3 regions of the Marinobacter sp. JSM 1782161 genome follow, and region 1 is predicted to be linked to each of the others. Evidence: riboswitches for the same ligand, from Rfam matches in the RefSeq annotation. Region 1 holds a riboswitch; each other region holds the start of a gene.
What was found. A riboswitch is a leader RNA that binds a small molecule or an ion and turns the genes downstream of it on or off. The one in region 1 is predicted to bind cobalamin.

Region 1 (4,316 bases):
GTCCAGCCATTTCTGGCGGCGCGCGGCGGCTTCCACCAGCCAGCGGGCGTCCATCTCGAAGGCGGTGGCGTAGCGGGCCTTGATCGCCTGCGGAATGCGGTCGATCTGTTGTACCGATCCGTCGTAATACTTCAGGTCGTTGACCATCACGTTGTCCCATAGCCCTTCGGCTTTCAGGTCCGCCACCAGCGAAGGATTGATCACCGTGAACTCGCCGGACAGGTTCGATTTGACGAACAGGTTCTGGTACGCCGGTTCGATGGACTGGCTAACGCCGACGATGTTGGAGATGGTCGCGGTCGGCGCGATGGCCATGACGTTGGAGTTGCGGATGCCATGCTCGGCGATCAGTTTGCGCACCGGCTCCCAGTCCAGGCGCGTCTCGGTGTTGACGCTCAGGTCGCCCTCGCGACGCGCTTCCTTGAGGTTGTTCAACGAATCGATGGGCAGGATGCCCTGCGACCAGAGCGAGCCCTCGTAGCTTTCATAGGCGCCACGCTCCTTCGCCAGCAGGGCGGAGGTCCGCAGGGCGAAGTAGCTGATCTGCTCCATGGCCAGGTCGGCGAATTCCACCGCTTCCGGACTGGCGTAGGCGTGGCCCAGGCGGTAAAGCGCGTCCTGAAAGCCCATGATGCCCATGCCCACCGGACGGTGGCGCAGGTTGGATTGGCGCGCCTGAGGCACGGCGTAGAAGTTGATGTCGATGACGTTGTCGAGCATCCGAACCGCCGTGTTAACGGTCTTCTCCAGGCGCAGCACGTCCAGCTCGCCGTTGTCGATGTGGGCCGCCAGGTTGATCGAGCCCAGGTTGCACACGGCGATCTCGTCGGCGCTGGTGTTCAGGGTGATCTCGGTGCACAGGTTGGAGGAGTGGACCACGCCCCTGTGCTGCTGCGGCGAACGCAGGTTGCAGGGATCCTTGAAGGTGATCCAGGGGTGACCGGTCTCGAACAGCACAGTCAGCATCTTGCGCCAGAGCTGCTTGGCGGAAATCTTCTTGGATAGCTTGATCTCGCCGCGCTCGGCCATCGCCTCGTATTCTTCATAGCGGGTGCGGAATTCGTTGCCGTAAAGGTCGTGCAGGTCGCCCACGTCGCTCGGCGAGAACAGCGTCCAGTCGGCATCGGCGCGCATGCGCTCGATCAGCAGGTCCGGCACCCAGTTGGCGGTGTTCATGTCGTGGGTGCGGCGACGCTCGTCGCCGGTGTTCTTGCGCAGTTCCAGGAACTCCTCGATGTCCAGGTGCCAGCTTTCCAGGTAAGCGCAGACCGCGCCCTTGCGCTTGCCGCCCTGGTTGACCGCCACGGCGGTGTCGTTGACCACTTTCAGGAACGGCACGACGCCCTGGCTGCGGCCGTTGGTGCCCTTGATGTGGGAGCCCAGCGAACGCACCGGCGTCCAGTCGTTGCCCAGGCCGCCGGCCCACTTGGACAGCAGCGCGTTGTCCTTGATGGCGCCGTAGATGCCTTCCAGGTCGTCGGACACAGTGGTCAGGTAGCAGGAGGACAGCTGCGAGTGCCGGGTGCCACTGTTGAACAGCGTCGGCGTGGAAGCCATGTAGTCGAACGACGACAGCAGATCGTAGAACTCGATGGCGCGGGCGTTGCGGTCGTCCTCGCGCAAAGCCAGGCCCATGGCGACACGCATGAAGAAGACCTGCGGCAGCTCCAGGCGCTGGTCCTCGAAATGGACGAAGTAGCGGTCGTACAGGGTCTGCAGGCCGAGGAAGCCGAACTGCCGGTCGCGCTCGGGTTTGATTTCAGCGCCCAGGCGCTCCAGGTCGAACTCGCCCAGGGCCGGGTCCAGCAGCTCACGCTCGATCCCGAAACCGATGAAACTGGACAGCGCCTGTGGATAAACCTCGGCCAGGGTCTGATCGAGCGGCAGGGACAGGGCCTGACCGGCCTCCAGACGCAGCTGTTCCAGCAGCAGGCGGGCGGTGACGGCACTGTAGTCCGGCTCCTGCTCGATGCGCCCGCGGGCGGTCATGACCAGGGCGTTGAGCACGTCTTTCTCGGGAATGCCGTCGTAGAGGTTGCGCACGGCGTCTTCCACCACGCTTTCGGCGTCCACCGCGTCCAGTCCGGCGCAGGCCTGCTCCACCTGATGTTTCATCAGGCCCACGTCCAGCGGCACGGTCTGGCCGTTGGCCAGGGAGACCGTCAGGGTGGGATGGGCTTCCACCGGCGCCTGGGTGGCACGTTCCTGGGCGTGGGCTTCGCGGTACAGCACGTAGGCCCGGGCCACCTTCTGTTCCTCGGCCCGCATCAGGGCCAGTTCCACCTGATCCTGAATGTCTTCGATGTGCACGGTGCCGCCAGCCTGCAGGCGCCGGCTCAGGGCCTGGATGACCTGACGGCTGACGCGGCGGACGCTGTCGTGGATACGGGCAGAACCGGCGGCTTTCTCGCCTTCCACGGCGAGGAACGCCTTGGTGATGGCGACACTGATCTTGCTGGCATCGAAATCGACCAACTGGCCGTTTCGCTTGATGACTCGGAGGGCCAGGGTCTGTTCCTGGGCATCGGTTGGGGCTGCTGCAGCGCTGGACATGACGGTTCTCCTGGGTACGCGTTGTCAAAAGTCTTACCTTCGCGTACGCAGGACGGCAGGCCTCCACGGGGGTGTGGAGTCGGATTGCCGTTTGCTGCTCACCCTGAGTCGCGAAGGTGCAGTCGCGTGGTCCCATTGGTGGGGCCACACCTCCCTGGCAGGTCTTCGGACTCAGGGGTCTGAACCGTTCCGGTTCGCCTCGCGTAACGACTTCCCAGCAGATGCCAGTGTCATCGTGTCACGCTCGTGCCCCAATACCGCTGCGCGTCAGTTCCGGATTCTCACCGGATTCCCGGACACCAGAGGTTGTGGATAACGGCGCTGTGCAGCCGGGAGCGCCTTACGACTCCCGGTTGGCAGTGCGCTGGTTAACGATAAACCACTAGATCTGGTGTCTAACCAAGGATAAGAGCACTATATAGATGAAGCCTGACAGGAACAAGCCAATGTTGATACGAATGGCCACATCCCTACTGGTGGCGGCGCTGGCGCTGCAGAGCGTTCCGGCCACCGCCGAGTCGCTGACGCCCTTCTCCACCCTGCAGACCCTGGACGACGGCTGGACCCCGCTGACCTTCCCCGATATCGATACCCACACCCGCTACCGACTGGTCGACGACCAGGGTACCCAAGTGCTGCGCGCGGACACCGACGGCGGCGCCTCGGGACTGATTCACCGGGTCGACATCGAGCCCGGTGAAAAGCTGGTGCTGCACTGGCGCTGGAAAGTGGACGGCGTTTACGCAAAGGGGGACGCACGCCGCAAGGACGGTGACGACTATCCCGCCCGGATCTACGTGGCGTTTGCCTTCGAACCGGACAAGGCGGGGTTTTTCGAGCGGGCCAAACGCAAAGCGGTGGAGCTGGTTCACGGCGACGCCCTGCCCGGCAGCGCGCTCAACTACATCTGGGCCAACCGCCTGCCCCGGGGCGAATCCGTGCCCAACCCGTTCAGTGAGGAAACACGAATGATCGCGGTGCAGAGCGGATCGGACCATGCGGGACAGTGGATGGAGGAGAGCCGGGATCTGGTGGCGGACTACCGCGCCGCCTTCGGCGAGGATCCGCCGCGCATAACCGGCATTGCCGTGATGACGGACGGCGACAATACCGGCTCGGCCGCCACCGCCTACTACGGGGACATCCGGCTCTCACGCTGACAGGATAGACGCCGGCATGAGAAGCCAACGGCGCAAGCAAGCACTTACTATCGAAGGATGATCAGCGGCGTTTCGCTGGTCTTGAGCATGCTGGTGGTGGTGCTGCCCACCAGGAACTGACGGATGCGGGAATGGCCGTAGGCGCCCATCACCATCAGGTCGATGCCCTGCTCTTCCTGGTAGGCGTGCAGGGTTTTTTCCACGTCTCCAGCCCGCACCGCCACCTCCACCGAGCAACCGGCCGCTTCCAGCTTCTGCGCGGCGGCGTCCAGGGCCGCACGGCGTTCATCGGTCTCGTCGCCAACCATCACCAGATGCAGCGGAACCTTGCGGAAGATCGGGCTGTTGGCCAGCAGATCCACGCCTTTCTGCATGGTCTCGCTGGCGTCGAAGGCGAGCATGGCGCTGCGCGGCTCGCGATACTCATCCGGCACCAACAGCATGGGCCGGTGCAGGGTACGGATCACGGTTTCCAGCTGGCTGCCGATGTGAACATCGCGATCGGTGCTGCTCTCCCCGTGCAGCCCCATCACCAGCAGGCGGGTTTCGTCTTCGATGTCGAGCAGGCTTTCCGCCAGGTCGCCATGGCGCTGGCGCTGGCGG
Region 2 (4,316 bases), on a different contig from region 1:
GGCCCGGCACGGCTTCCCGGTTGTTCAGGGAACGGCGCTGTTCCAGTACGCGCCAACGATCGCGGCCGACGCCTGGGCGGATGCGCTTGCCCAGCGAGGTGTCTACGTGCGCCGGTTCACCAAGCCGGCCGCGCTGCGTTTTGGCCTGCCTGCAACCGAATCCGACTGGCGCCGGCTGCAGCAGGCGCTGCAGGAAATCCAATCCGAAAGAGTCAGGAACACGGCACGATGACCACATTGATGGTGCAGGGTACCACGTCCGACGCCGGCAAGAGCACGGTTGTGGCGGCGCTTTGCCGCTGGCTGGCGCGACAGGGCGTCTCGGTCGCCCCGTTCAAGCCCCAGAACATGGCCCTCAACAGCGCGGTGACCCGCGACGGCGGCGAAATCGGCCGCTCCACCGCATTGCAGGCCCTGGCTTGTGGCCTGGAGCCTCACAGCGACATGAACCCGGTCCTGCTCAAACCGCAGACCGACTGCGGTGCCCAAGTGATCCTGCGCGGCCAGGTTCACGGCAACATGGATGCTTTGGATTACCTCGCTTACAAGGCCGAAGCGGCCAAGTCAGTGATGGCGGCCTGGCGTGACCTGTCCGCGCGCTACGATGTGATCATCGCCGAAGGCGCCGGCAGCCCGGCGGAAATCAACCTGCGCGCCAACGATATTGCCAATATGGGGTTCGCCGAAGCGGCGAATTGCCCGGTCCTCCTGGTGGGGGATATCGAACGCGGCGGCGTATTCGCGCAATTGGTGGGCACGCTGGAGCTGGTGTCTGAGAGCGAACGAGACCGCATTGCGGGATTCGTGATCAACCGGTTCCGGGGCGATCCGGGCCTGCTCACGTCCGGCCTGGAGTGGCTCGAAGAGCGGACCGGCAAGCCGGTGGTGGGTGTGCTGTCGCACCTGAGCGGTCTGCTGCTGGACGCCGAGGACAGCGTTAACCTGACCTCCGTTGCCGGCAACGGCCAGCTCAGGGTGGTGATTCCACGTCTGCCGCGCATGAGCAATCACAACGATTTCGACCCGCTGCGCCTGCACCCGGGCGTGGACCTGAGCTTCGTCGGGGAGGGCGAAGCCATCCCGCCGGCGGACGTGATCATCCTGCCCGGCAGCAAAAGTACGCGCTCCGACCTGGCCTGGCTGAAAGCGCGGGGCTGGCCCGGGGCGATCCGCCGGCATCTGCGCTACGGCGGGCATGTGTTCGGCATCTGCGGCGGCTTCCAGATGCTGGGCGAGTGGGTTGCCGACCCCGACGGCCTGGAAGGGGAGCCGGGCAACAGCGAAGGGCTGGGCCTGCTGCCGCTGAACACCCGGATGGTGGCCGGCAAACAGCTGCGCGAGGTAGCGGGCGAGCTGCGGCTGCCGGGCGGGGACGATATGGCCCCGCTGACCGGCTATGAAATGCACAACGGCGTGACCACCGGCGCCGCGCTGGAACGCCCGATTCTCAACCTGGGCGGTCGCCCCGATGGCGCCGTCAGCGACGATGGCCAGATCATGGGCACCTACGTGCACGGGCTGTTCGACCGGCCTGAGGCCTGCGACGCCCTGCTGGCCGCCTGGGGGCTGCGCGGTGAGGCCGCGGCGGTGGATTACCAGCAGCACCGGCTTGCCCAGCTCGATCGCCTCGCCGACCATCTCGACCAGCAACTGGACACTGAGAGACTCCGGCACTGGCTGGGTCTGCCGAAGGAAACCGAATGACCGATTCCGCCAACGACTTCACCGACGCCGAGCGCCAGGGGCTGTATCGCGCCATTTTTGAGCGTCGCGATGTTCGCTCCCAGTTTCTGCCCGATCCGATACCGCCCGGGGTGCTTGGGCGGCTCATCGAAGCGGCCCACCACGCGCCGTCCGTGGGTTTTATGCAGCCCTGGGATTTCCTGGTGATCGAAAGCACCGAGGTACGTCGCCGGGTGCTGGAGAACTTCGAGCAGGAGAACCAGCGGGCCGCTGACAATTACGAGGGCGAACGCCAGGGCACCTACCGCAGCCTCAAACTGCAGGGCATCCTCGACAGCCCGCTCAACCTCTGCATCACCTGCGATCGCAGCCGCGGCGGCCCCAAGGTGCTGGGGCGCAACAGCATCGTCGAAACCGACCTGTTCAGCACTTGCCTGGCGGTGCAGAACCTGTGGCTGGCGGCCCGTGCCGAAGGCATCGGCGTCGGCTGGGTCAGCATCCTCGACCAGGAGCGGTTGGCCGAGGTGCTGGCGTTGCCTGAGAACGTCTATCCGCTGGCGTATCTGTGTGTGGGGTATGTGAGCGAGTTTCTCGAGCAGCCCGAGCTGCAGGCCAGGGGCTGGCGTTCGCGTCTGCCTCTGGAGCAGCTGGTGCATCACGACGGCTGGCAAAAAGCGTTGCCGGATGGCCACCCGTTGGCCGACTGGCTGGCCCACAGAACACCCCGAAAATAGGGCGGTCCGGCGGTCCCACATTGCGCCCGCCGGGGCGTTGAATTACGATATCCACCTCGAAGACGGGTGCCCCTGCCACAGGGGATAATCGGGAAGTATGGTGCGGCCTCAGGCCCATTCCATCGCTGCCCCCGCATCGGTAATAAACGCGTAGTCTGCAACATGCCACTGGCCAACGCCGGGAAGGTGCAGATGATGGCGCTCGAAAAGGCGCCCCGTTTTAAGCCCGAAGACCGGCCTGTCATTCCTGCTATCCACCAGTGGTGCGGCGGGCACCAAGGAGTTGATATGTCTGCGTTTTCCTCATCCTCCAGCGAATCGGTTTCCGGTTCCCGGGTTTCATCGGCCGTCCAGCAGGGCGCTGTTGCGGTCTTCGGCGCGTTGATCCTTTACGCCGTTGGCTTCCTGCCGATGAGCGCGGCCCACAACGCCGCGCACGATACCCGGCACACGTTCGTTTTCCCCTGCCACTGAGCGCTGTCCGATCGTAGGCTATCCGTTCATGGATAGTCTTCCGCAGCGCCCGGCGTTGGCACAACGACCGTTCTATTTCCTGCTGGAGGGAAATCCATGTTCCGCTCATTGATACTCAGCGCCTGCGTTATTGGCGTTGTCGCCGGTCTGGCCATGACCGCGTTTCAATCCTTTGGCGTCACACCGATCATTCTCGCGGCCGAACAGTACGAGGTCAGCGAACCGGCCGAGCCGGAAAGCGCCCATCCGCATGAGGCGGCCGGCCATACTCACGAGCACGGCCAAGCGGGCGACCATCACCACCACGGCGGTGACGAGTGGGCCCCGGCCGACGGCTTCGAGCGCACGTTCTACTCGGCGGTTTCCAACATCTGCGCCGGTATCGGTTTCGCCGCGCTGCTGCTGGTGGTCATGAATCAGCTGCGTGAACGCGGCCGCATGACGCCCAACGCCAGTCGCGGGCTCCTGCTGGGGGCGCTCGGCTTTGTCGCCGTGTTCATGGCCCCGTCGCTTGGGCTGCCGCCGGAAGTGCCGGGTGCCAGTGCCGCCGCCCTGGAATCGCGCCAGCTTTGGTGGGTTGCCACGGTACTGCTGACCGTCGCCGGACTCGGTATCCTCTTCCTGGCCGGCGGCTGGCAGCGCATCCTGGGTGTGCCGTTGTTGCTGGTGACGCACTTTTTCGTGCCCACCCACGAGGGCCCGATGTTCTCGCATCCCGATCCGGACGCCGTCACAGCGTTGAACGAGCTCCACCATCAATTCATCTGGGCAACCGGCCTCTCCAATCTGGCGTTCTGGCTCCTGATTGGCGTGCTGTGCGCGGTTACCCTCAATTACCTGTCACGGACAGGTCGCATCCATCATGAACAAGTTCCTGCCTGAGTTTCCGTTCTCGGCCGTTGTCGGCCAGGACGATCTCAAGACAGCGTTGCTGCTGAACGCCATCAACCCTCGAGTCGGTGGCGTTTTGATCAGCGGTCCCCGAGGCAGCGCCAAATCGACCCTGGCCCGGGCCCTGGCCGACATCCTGCCGCCATCGAGCGAAGGGGTTCGTCCGCCATTCGTGAACATGCCTCTGGGTACCAGCGAGGATCGCCTGATCGGCAGCCTCGACCTGAAACGCGTGCTGGCGGATCAGGACGTGGCTTTCGAACCGGGCTTGCTGGCCCGGGCGGACGGCGGCGTGCTGTACGTCGACGAAGTGAACCTGCTGCCGGACGCCCTGGTGGACCTGCTGTTGGATGCGGCTGCACGCGGCATCAACGTGGTGGAGCGGGATGGCATCAGCCACAGCCACGCGGCCCGGTTCGCCCTGATCGGCACCATGAACCCGGACGAGGGCGAATTGCGCCCGCAACTGCTCGACCGATTCGGGCTGTGCGTCGAGATGCAAGGCACCATTCCGGTGACCGACCGCATCGCCAT
Region 3 (4,316 bases), on a different contig from region 1:
CGCCAGGCGTTCATCGCGCCGGAGGGCTACAAGCTGGTAGCGGCGGACTATTCCCAGATCGAGCTGCGCATCATGGCGCACCTGTCCGGCGACGAGGGGCTGCTCAAGGCTTTCGCCGAGGGCAAGGACATCCACAAGGCCACCGCCGCCGAGGTCTTCGACACCACGGTGGACAAGGTCACGTCCGACCAGCGCCGCAGCGCCAAGGCCATCAACTTTGGCCTGATCTACGGCATGTCCGCCTTCGGCCTGTCGCGCCAGCTGGGCGTGGAACGCAAGCTCGCCCAGGAGTACATCGACCTCTATTTCCACCGCTACCCCGGTGTTCGCCAGTACATGGACGACATCCGCAAGCAGGCCCACGACGACGGTTACGTGGAAACCCTGTTCGGCCGTCGCCTGTACCTGCCAGAGATCAACGCCAAGAACAAACAGATGCAGCAGGCCGCCGAGCGCACCGCAATCAACGCGCCCATGCAGGGCACCGCGGCGGACATCATCAAGAAGGCGATGGTGACGGTGGAGAACTGGCTGCTGGACCAGCACGCCAGGGACGCCCGCATGGTCATGCAGGTCCACGACGAATTGATCCTGGAAGTGAAGGAGTCGGCCCTGGACGACGTCATCAAGGGCCTCACCGATCGCATGTCAGCCGCCGCCGACCTCAAGGTGCCGCTGCTGGTGGAAGCCGGTGTCGGCGACAACTGGGACGAGGCGCACTAGCGACCTCGCCCCGGCTGCGTTCAGTAGCGGTAGCGCAGGGAGGCCAGCAACGCCCGTTGCTGGCCAGAGTATCCGGCCACGGTGACCGCCTCCTGATCGAGCAAGTTGCGCCCCTTGAGCGTCAGGTCGAGGCGGTCGGTCGCGGCATAGGCCAGCGTCAGGTTGGTCATCCCATAACCGGGAATGTCGCTGTCCGCCGCCGTATCCACCGAATCCGTCCGCCCCAGCCATTCCAGGCTCGCTTCCAGCGGCCCGAACGTTTTTGTTCCCGCCAGGCGCCCGTTCCACTTGGGTCGCCGGGCCAGGGCATCGCCGGTGTCGTCATCGGTGGCGCGGGTATAGCCGGCGCCCATTTCCAGCCGCCAGTCACCGCCCCGGTAGATGACGCTCAGTTCCGTACCTTCCGCCGTCGCCGACTCCGTGTTGTAGGGAATGAACAAGGCGTCCAGCTGGATCAGGTCATCGAAGTTGGTGCGATAGGCCGCCCACTCATAGGACAGACGTCCGACACTGCCCTTGAGCCCTACTTCGTAGGTTTCCGAGGTTTCCGCGTCCAGGTCCGGGTTGGCGCCAAACGGCGAATACAGATCGTTGAAGTTGGGCGCCTTGAAGCCGGTGCCGTAGCTGACGTAGGGCTTGAGCGCGGGCGTCAGCTGGTAGCCTACCGATACCGCCCCGGTGGTCTCGTCGCCGTAGGCCTGGTTGTTGTCGTAGCGCAGCGACGTCTCCACATGCAGCGGCTGATCGACGGTCTGCCACTGACCAAACACCGCATTGTTGTAGCGAGCGTCTTCCGTGTAGGCCGTCGAGGCCTCCACACGCTCTTCAACCCGCTCGACGCCCACGGTCAGCAGCTGGTGGCCAGTGAGGTAGGCATCGGACTGGACCAGGTACTGGCGGCGCCGGGTTTCATAGTCAAAGTAATCCGACTGGTCGATAAAGTTGTCGTTGTCCTCGCGCCCGTAGCCGATCTGGGCGTGCAAGGTGACATCGTCGCTGGCGGCGAAATCGGCGAAAACCCGCCCGGACTGCTGCACGAACTCGTTCCAGTAGCGCTGATCGGCTGTACCGAAAACGCTGTCGTAATCGTTCTCGCCCTGGGCGTGCATCGCGTTGAGGCCGAGCGACAGGCGATCATTCACCCGCTGATCCACGCTGGCGCTGAACGACTGGCTCTCGAAACCGTCGTCATCGCGCTGATTGCTGACCGGCTGGGAATCCACACCATCGGTCTCATACATCGACGCCGACAGGCTGTAGGCCGTATCGCCGGTGCGGCCCGAGAAGTGCTGGGTCAGGCGCGAGGAGCCCTCGGTACCGGCGCTCACCTCCGAAATGGCTTCCGGCTCCGGCGTGCCCCGGCGCGTGAATATCTGGATCACCCCACCGATGGCCTCCGAGCCGTAGAGGCTGGAGCGCGGACCACGCACCACTTCGATGCGATCCACCAGCGCCAGGGGAATGTTTTCCAACTGGGCCGTGCCCGCCGTTGCACCGCCGACTTTCAGGCCGTCCACCAGCACCAGCACGTGATCGGAATTCGAACCCCGCATGAACACGCTGGACTGCTTGCCGGCACCACCACTCTGGGACACGGTCACGCCGGGAACACCGCGCAACAGGTCCTCGATGCTGCTGGCCGTGCTGCGCTGGATGTCCTGCCGGCTGATGACCGTCACCGAGGCGTTCACCTCGTCGGCCGTTTGCGCGGTCCGGGTCGCGGTCACCACAAGGGGATTGAGAATGTCCGCGTTGAGCGGGGCGGCAAGACAGCCGGTCATCAGGCCGGCGGCCAGGGAAAAGGGCTTGTTCACAGAGGGCGTCCTGGGTTCGCATCCGGTTCAGTCGAAGCCGGTGGACGGAGGACGCGCGGTTACGGGATGGGCAACCACCGGTGAAGCCCTCCGCAGCACCGCATGCACCGGCCAGGATCAGAGAGATCCCTGCCGGGAAGCAGGTGGCCGGTCTCCGGGCTCATTCCTTCCCCGGGATCGGGGCCGGCAGCGCCTTCCCGGACCGGAGGTCCAGTGGCCTTGCTGCTGCAGAGGAATTTACCGTTGCGGGGGCAGCACTGGGTTTGCACCAGTTTCCCGTTTCACTCGCCGTGCGAGCACCGCCTGCCAATTGACGCCGGTGACGCACGCGTCACCGAACTTGCCGGGACTTTAGGAGGACTGGCCCACCGGGTCAACGCATTTTCCCGGATTTTCTCATTCCCCTGCACGCCCGCCGAACTCACCACAACGGTGCAGGCCGAACCCGTGATGCGTCATGGCGGTGCGTAATTCCATGCAAAGCTGACGTTTTCGCCTTTTATTTCAGGATTTTAACGATAGGCACATTTTTAGCTTAATATTCAGGGTCGATAACGCGCACGCTCTGATCCCCCACAGGCTCGGGACCGTCCAGACGCAAGAGCGCTTTGAAATGAGGTACGACAATGACGACGCTAGCAGCAGAACGCAGTTGGCTACTGGATCGCGGACTCCTCAAACTCGTCCACCAGTGCCGCCGACTGATCCTGGCGGAATTCGGCGTTAAGCTTCACCTGACCGACAACGACCTGGAGGACCAGTTGGCGTCCTACGCCAGGCAATCCCGCTCCAGCCACCTGAACAACGCCTGGGAAGAGCTCAAGAAACAGGTTCCGGATCTTGCCAAGCAGGACGACGACAAGCCGCGCAATTACCGCGGCCAGGAGTTGGCGGAGCCGGCCGCGGCGGCCAAGAAAGAGGAACCGGCCAGCAGCAGCAAGACCCGCACCATCACCTACCGGGGCCGCAAAATGGAAGTGCCCGCCTGATCGCGGCACGCCGACGGCGCGTTCAATCCACCGGGTCGGGAGTCCATCGCGGCGCGGGCCGCCAGAAGCTGTCCCCGCCCTCGCCGACCCGCTCGACCGGATAGCTGTAGACCCGCTGCAGGCGCTCCGACGACAGCATTTCAGACGCCGAACCGGCATCGTGGTGACCGTCGGGATACAGTAACAGGACCCGGTCGGCGTAGCGTGCCGCCAGGTTGATGTCGTGAACGGTCATGACCACTAACCGCCGCTGCTCCCGCGCCAGCGCACACAGGGTTGCCATCAGTTCCGCCTGGTGGCGCAGATCCAGATGATTCACCGGCTCGTCCAGCAACAGGACGCCGGGGGCCTGGGTCAGCAGGGTTGCCATGGCCACCCGGCGCTGTTCGCCGCCGGACAGGCGGTCGACCCGAGCCTCCGCCAGACCTTCCAGCCCACAGCTCGCCAACGCCCGGCGGATGATGACCTGATCATTCGCTCCCAGCGCCTGCCAGCCCGGTCGGTGCGCGTAACGGCCGGCCCCGACGGCTTCGGTTACGGTAAACGGAAAATCCATCGGCGACTGCTGCAGCAACAGGCCAACGCGACGCGCCAGCACTTTGCGCGGGCAGCGCCGGATGTCCACGCCATCGACAAACACCCGTCCCGCCAACACCGGCAGCAGACCAGCCAGAGTCAGCAGCAGCGAGGATTTGCCGACACCGTTCTCCCCCAGGATGGCCCAGACTTCGCCGCCTTCGGCCTGCAGATCAAGCGGCTCCGCCAGGGCACGGTCGCCACGACCAAAAGT

Region 2: it holds a riboswitch for cobalamin, as region 1 does, so the genes downstream of both, GQB00_RS03200 (CbtB domain-containing protein) here and GQB00_RS16595 (ribonucleoside-diphosphate reductase subunit alpha) in region 1, are expected to answer to the same signal.
Region 3: it holds a riboswitch for cobalamin, as region 1 does, so the genes downstream of both, GQB00_RS19835 (TonB-dependent receptor domain-containing protein) here and GQB00_RS16595 (ribonucleoside-diphosphate reductase subunit alpha) in region 1, are expected to answer to the same signal.

Annotation. Positions count from the first base shown of each region.
Region 1 covers NZ_WSSA01000004.1:39,763-44,078, forward strand. Annotated here, with positions in the region: gene GQB00_RS16595 (ribonucleoside-diphosphate reductase subunit alpha) at 1-2,553, opposite strand, end outside; cobalamin riboswitch at 2,692-2,872, opposite strand; gene GQB00_RS16600 (DUF3047 domain-containing protein) at 3,000-3,713, shown strand; gene GQB00_RS16605 (universal stress protein) at 3,761-4,316, opposite strand, start outside.
Region 2 covers NZ_WSSA01000002.1:726,447-730,762, reverse strand. Annotated here, with positions in the region: gene cobD (threonine-phosphate decarboxylase CobD) at 1-232, shown strand, start outside; gene GQB00_RS03210 (cobyric acid synthase) at 229-1,704, shown strand; gene bluB (5,6-dimethylbenzimidazole synthase) at 1,701-2,417, shown strand; cobalamin riboswitch at 2,465-2,674, shown strand; gene GQB00_RS03200 (CbtB domain-containing protein) at 2,706-2,891, shown strand; gene GQB00_RS03195 (CbtA family protein) at 2,988-3,773, shown strand; partial or broken gene GQB00_RS21790 (ATP-binding protein) at 3,754-4,316, shown strand, end outside.
Region 3 covers NZ_WSSA01000005.1:144,018-148,333, forward strand. Annotated here, with positions in the region: gene polA (DNA polymerase I) at 1-723, shown strand, start outside; gene GQB00_RS19835 (TonB-dependent receptor domain-containing protein) at 744-2,537, opposite strand; cobalamin riboswitch at 2,665-2,856, opposite strand; gene GQB00_RS19840 (hypothetical protein) at 3,164-3,526, shown strand; gene GQB00_RS19845 (ABC transporter ATP-binding protein) at 3,549-4,316, opposite strand, start outside.